2 regions of the Clostridium amazonense genome follow, and region 2 is predicted to be linked to the other one. Evidence: riboswitches for the same ligand, from Rfam matches in the RefSeq annotation. Region 2 holds a riboswitch; the other holds the start of a gene.

Region 1 (3,445 bases), on a different contig from region 2:
CCATATACAATATTTTAGCATATAATAGTAAAAATAGGGAAATAAGTACAATTAGAACTTCTTTGAAACTTTAAGTTATTCATGCTTCAGTTGAGAAAGTGCTATACAAAATTAACAATTAACAATGAAGGATAAAACTGACGTTTCAGTTTTTTAAAATTAAATTTTGCAATAATTTGAAGAGCAAATTAGTGGGAAACAATGTAAGAATGTAGTTTTTAGGTATTTCTATTTTAAATATTAGGAATGAAATGAGTAATATTAACCATAACTGTCAATTGTCAATTTTCAATTGTCAACTGGTTCCAAATATAAATATAGCAATAAACTATAAGATTAGTACTATCATTTTAGAAAGACATTACTTTAAATTTGAACTTGGAACACTATATAGTGAGTTTTAAATGAACAATATATTAAAATCTTATAAATAAAATAAAATACTTGAAATTTAAATAAATTATTATATAATATGACTAAGATACATAAAAAAATATGTATAAAAAAATATTGATTTAATTTAAGGTTAGAACAAGGAGCAAATTATGAGAAAAGTTTATAAAAATCCAAAAGAATTAGCAACATGTGTAAAGGATTTAGTAGATGTATACTTAGATGAACTTATTTCCTACGAAGATTTAGAGAAAAAGGTAATAATACTTTTAGAAAGTAATGATACTAGATTTTATAAAGATGGAAAAATGTCATCAAAAATATTTAATGTAATAGGAAGCGAATATGCTGAAATAGTAGATAAAATAGTTAAAAATCAAGCTTAAAATTGAAAAAATTTCCGTACTCAAATATTGGGTACGGTTTTATTTATATGGAGATTTAATCTTATAAAGAGTCTAAAAATAATGATAAAATACTTATATAATATAAGATTAATGAAATTATAATTTAAATATAATTTGACATTTGAGAAAAAAGTGCTAAAATATCAATTAAATAATAAAAACGTAAATAAAAATATAGAGTAAAGATAGAGGTTGCAATAATAAAGAGTAATATTAATGAGTTAAGCACTATGAGTTAATATGAAAGGGATTATTGCCGAAATGTATAGTTAATGCTTTAACACTATGCATTGGTCTTGTATATAACATATGCAAGACTGTCACAAAGTTATTTGTGGAGTGCTGTCTTTGTGTTTGTTAATCTTTAGATATGGACAAGCTCAAAGAGAAGCCTTTGAGCTTGTTTTTTTTACTCATAACTAAGGAGGAAACATTTTAAATGGAAGAAAAAAATTTAAAAAAAGAAATGAGCCTTTTCATGGCAACTATGCTTGTGTGTGGAAATATGATTGGTTCAGGTGTATTTATGTTGCCAGCAACACTTGCAGAGGTATCAGGACCACTATCAACAATTATTGCTTGGATAGTTACAACATTAGGTTCAATATTAATAGCTATGTCTTTTGCAAATTTAGGAACTAAATATCCCAGCACTGGTGGTGCTTATACATATACTAAGGAAGCATTTGGAGAATTTACAGGCTTTTTAAGTGCATGGTTATATTGGAATGGTTCATGGATAGGCAATGCAGCTATAATAGTAGCTTTAGGAAGTTATAGTTCACAGGTTTTTCCTATATTAAGAAATCCAGTTGCATCTATAATTTATACAAGTTCTATACTATGGATATTTACAATAATTAATATAGTTGGAGTAAAAAAAGCAGGGATACTTCAAAGTTTTGCAACAGTATTTAAAATAGTATTTTTTGGAGTTTTTATAGTAATTGCATTTTTAAATTTTGATAAGCAAAATATGTTACCATTATTGCCAGAAGGCAAGGGGTTAGGAACTATACCATTGGCTGCTACATCAACATTGTGGGCTTTTGTAGGAATAGAAAGTGCAACAGTAACAGCAGGTGAAATTAAAAATCCAGAAAAGAACGTAAAAAAAAGTACAATATATGGTCTTATAATAGCGTCAATTATATATTTATTAATTAGTATAGGTAGTCTAGGGAATATGTCTAATGAAAATTTATCACAAAGTGTTGCTCCATTAACAGATATATTAACTAATATATTAGGAAGTTCAATTGGAAAACTTTTAACAATATCAGTAATTGTATGCATTTTAGGATCTGTAATAGGTTGGCTTTTATCTACAGCAAGAGTTGCATATGCAGCAGGTCAAGATGGTGTATTTCCTAAGTTTTTTGGAAAGTTACATCCCAAATATGAAACACCAGCAAATTCTTTAATAGTAGGATCAATACTTGTAAATATATTACTTATAATGAATTATCAAAAAAGTATGGTTTCAGCCTTTACTTTTATAACTATACTTGCAACATTAGCATTTTTACCTGTATATTTATTAACTATATCAGCTGAAATTATGCTTATGTTTAAAGAAAGTAATGAATTTAATATTAAAGTATTTTTAAAAAAATCAATAATACCATTATTAGGATTTATATATGCTATGTGGACTATATATGGTTCAGGAGCAGAAATAGTAATGTGGGGATTTTTACTAATGTTAGGTGGAATTCCGTTTTATATATATAATTACCATAACAATATATTCAGCAAAAAAGATAAATAGAAAAATAAAATTAATAGGTTATAAATAAATAATTTTATAAGAGCATATTTAATTTATCTCAAAATTGTTTAAATCTAAATTTTTCTGTTATACTTAATAATAGTTTTAAAACAAGTAGAAAAGAGATGAATAATATATGAGAAATATAAAAATGACTATACAATATGATGGTTCGGCTTATAAAGGTTGGCAAAAACAAAATATAAAAGGTACTTCTGTTTCAACAATACAAGATAAGTTAGAAAATGTTTTATCAAAGATGACCGGAGAAGAAATTCAAGTTATAGGTTGTGGAAGAACAGATGCAGGAGTTCATGCTAGAAATTATGTTGCAAATTTTAAGACTGATACTAATATGAATATAGATGAAATGATGAAATATGTACATATGTATTTGCCAGAAGATATAATTATAACATCTATGAAAGATGTTAGTGACAGGTTTCATTCAAGATTAAATGTAAAATCAAAAACATATGTTTATACAATAGACAATAATAAATATGCTGATCCATTTATAAGAAAATATTCTTATCACATAGGAGAAAATTTAAATTTAGATAGTATGAGAGAAGCTACAAAGTGTCTTTTAGGAACTCATGATTTTCAAAGTTTTACAAGTTTGAAAGCTAAAAGTGGCAAGTCTACTATTAGAACAATAAATTACATAAATATTCATGAGCAAGATAATATAATAAAAATTGAAATCAATGGTAATGGATTTTTATTAAACATGGTTAGAATATTAACTGGAACATTAATTGATGTAGGAAAAGGAATATTTGAAGTTAATGAAGTTGAGAGAATATTAGAAACTAAAAAAAGATGTGAAGCAGGAGAAAAAGCACCATCTAAAGGATTATGTATGTTAGGG
Region 2 (3,445 bases):
TGTGTCTAGTATTCCAAATTCATCTTCATTTCCGAGGTAACAACGCATGCTTGAAAATCGGTATGTTTCAGGCATTTCACTATAGCCAAATATATCTTTTGGGTTAGCATGTATGTATAGTGATGCTTTTAGTAAGTATTCATCAGTGTTTATTAGTTCACTAAAAAATCTTTCTTTTAGTAGTGGTCCGTTTGTGTCATATTTAGGATTATAGTATTTTACATACCTAAGTCCTATACTTTTCATTATTGTGCTGATTTTTTCTCCATTGGAGTCTATTATGAAGTGTGCATGGGTGTCCATTAAACAATATGCATAGATTTTAAATTGATATTTTATTTGACTTTCTCTTATTTTTTCCATCATCATTTCTTTATCTGATTCTGATGGAAATAATGGTTTTGATTTTGATTCATGGATTACTATATGATATATTCCATTTAAATCTGTTACTCTTGCTTGACGTGACAAAACAATCGCTCCTTTTTATATTTATACTTATTTATAAATATTGACAATGGAATTTTATTTAAACATGAAAAATGATAATTGATGTCAATTAGAAGAATAGTATTTTTAAAATTTAAGATGAAATAAAATATGATTTTGAAAGTTATATAAATATAATTACAAATAAGTAATTATAAGTAATATTTTGTCGTATTTTCTAATGGGATTTTACTTAAATTATGAATTATCAAAATAAAATAAAATTTTCTGAAAACGTTGTTGATTTTTAAAAAAATGGATATTATAATATATTTAGGAAGCCGAAAATGCTTCTGTGTATAAGCAAAATATAAGCAAATATTAAACATGAATAGAGGAGCAAATAATAGGATAGTAAGTACATGTGAAAGGTAAGGGGACACCTGACGGTATTTTATGAAGGGATTATTTGCCGAAAGAGTATGTTTGGCCTTGAACATATTCTTGGGGGTAGAGAGGAATATTTCTATCACTGTCATAAGTTTTTTTATGATGCGCTGTTTATGTAGTGAGTTTAAGAAATTTTCATTACATTCATAGAGTATTAAGAAGCTTAATGTTTAATTGATAAAACATAATACTCTATATGCGTAGGTGCTGAAAATTTCAGTATCTTTTTTTATGACCAAAATTAGAAATACCAATAGGGGAGGGGATACTAATGAAATCTTTAATTAGATTAAGAATGAGTGCACATGATGCTCATTACGGTGGAAACTTAGTTGATGGAGCACGTATGTTACAATTATTTGGAGATGTAGCAACAGAATTATTAATCCAAAATGATGGTGATGAGGGATTATTCAAAGCTTATGATAGCGTAGAATTTTTAGCACCAGTTTATGCAGGGGATTATATCGAAGCTGTTGGAGAAATCGTAAAAGTAGGAAATACTTCAAGGAAAATGGTTTTTGAAGCTAGAAAAGTTATAGTTCCAAGACCAGACGTAAACGATTCAGCTTGTGATGTATTAGAAGAACCAATAGTTGTTTGTAGAGCAAGTGGTACTTGTGTAGTACCAAAAGATAAAAAAAGAAAATAGACTCTAGAAATAAAATCAAATTTTAAAATTACAGCTTATTTTGCATATTATAAAAATCAAGTTATAAATACAATATACCAAGACAAAATCAATAGAACTTATAGAAAAAAATTCTTTTTATTAACATTTTATAAAGTAGAGCTAATAAATAGAATAATAATTTAAGATGGATTTGTTAAATTTTTAACAATATAATTAATTTGAAATAGAAAAGGGGAAAGTTATGGAAAAATTAATTATAACTGCAGCTATATGCGGTGCAGAGGTAACTAAAGAAAATAATCCAAATGTTCCTTATACTGTTGAAGAAATAGGTGAAGAAGCATATAAAGCATATAAAGCTGGTGCAAGTGTAATTCATCTTCATGTTAGAGAAGATGATGGAACACCAACACAAAGTAAGGATAGATTTGAAGCTTGCATGAAGGAAATTAAAAAGCGTTGTGGTGATGTAATAGTACAACCATCTACAGGTGGGGCTGTAGGGATGTCAAATGCAGAAAGACTTCAACCAGTTGATTTAAAACCAGAGATGGCAACTTTAGATTGTGGAACTTGTAATTTTGGTGGAGACGAAATATTTGTTAACACAGAAAATACAATTAAAGAATTTGGAACTAAAATGATAGAACTTAATGTTAAGCCAGAAATTGAAGTTTTTGATAAGGGCATGATAGACATGGCTATAAGACTTGAGAAAAAAGGCTTTATAAAGAAACCAATGCATTTTAACTTTGTAATGGGAGTTAATGGTGGAATTAGTGCAGATATGAGAGATTTCTTGTTCATGAAAGATAGTATTCCATGTGGAAATACTTATACTGTTTCAGGAATTGGAAGAAATGAATTTACATTAGCTACAATGTCAATTTTAGCAGGGGGACACGTTAGAGTTGGATTTGAGGATAATGTGTATATTTCTAAAGGTGTTTTAGCTGAGTCTAATGCAGTATTAGTTGAAAAAGTAGCTAAAATTGCAAAAGAATTAGGAAGAGAAATAGCAACACCTAAGGAAGCAAGAGAAATACTAGGACTTATATAGAGCAAAAGTTTAATTGGAGATGTTATTAAATTTAATATTAGGGGATAAATATTAAAAATTTAATAAACCATTAGATTATTTTGAACTATATGAGAAATTAAAAACTTTTATTTAGAATTATTTTGTATAAATTACGGATATATTTTATGTTATGTGAAGATAATTAGAAAAAAATGTAACAGAGATTTGAAAGGGGTACAGTTATGAAAAAAGGATGTAAATACGGCACACACAGAGTTATAGAACCAAAAGGTGTTTTACCACAACCAGCAATAAAAGTAGATAATGATATGAATATCTATGATAATGAAATATTAATAGATGTTCAAGCATTAAATATTGATTCTGCAAGTTTTACTCAAATAGAAGAAGAAGCAGGACATGATATAGAAAAAGTAAAAGCTAAAATAATAGAAATTGTTTCTGAAAGAGGAAAAATGCAAAACCCAGTTACAGGTTCAGGCGGAATGTTAATAGGAACTATTGAAAAAATAGGTGAAGCATTAGAAGGAAACATAGATTTAAAAGTTGGAGATAAAATAGCTACTTTAGTTTCATTATCATTAACACCATTAAGAATAGATGAAATTATAGACATAAAACCAGAAATAGATAGAGTTGCTATAAAAGGAAAAGCTGTTTTATTTGAAAGTGGAATATATGCAAAACTTCCAAATGATATGGAAGAAACATTAGCATTAGCTGCATTAGACGTAGCAGGAGCACCAGCTCAAGTTGCTAAACTTGTAAAACCATGTGAAAGTGTATTAATACTAGGTGGAGCAGGAAAATCAGGAATGCTTTGTTGTTATGAAGCTGTTAAAAGAGTAGGACCAACAGGAACAGTAATAGCAATAGTTAGAGATGAAAAA

The links. A riboswitch is a leader RNA that binds a small molecule or an ion and turns the genes downstream of it on or off. The one in region 2 is predicted to bind lysine.
Region 1: linked by a shared signal. The riboswitch ahead of AC07E4_RS02675 (APC family permease) and the one ahead of kal (3-aminobutyryl-CoA ammonia lyase) in region 2 are both predicted to bind lysine.

The regions. Positions count from the first base shown of each region.
Region 1 is NZ_JBWKMH010000005.1:92,262-95,706, forward strand. It holds gene AC07E4_RS02670 (TIGR04540 family protein) at 546-779, shown strand; lysine riboswitch at 979-1,153, shown strand; gene AC07E4_RS02675 (APC family permease) at 1,240-2,571, shown strand; gene truA (tRNA pseudouridine(38-40) synthase TruA) at 2,708-3,445, shown strand, end outside.
Region 2 is NZ_JBWKMH010000031.1:162,738-166,182, forward strand. It holds partial or broken gene AC07E4_RS13155 (transposase) at 1-471, opposite strand, end outside; lysine riboswitch at 814-997, shown strand; gene kal (3-aminobutyryl-CoA ammonia lyase) at 1,151-1,531, shown strand; gene kce (3-keto-5-aminohexanoate cleavage enzyme) at 1,755-2,573, shown strand; gene kdd (L-erythro-3,5-diaminohexanoate dehydrogenase) at 2,777-3,445, shown strand, end outside.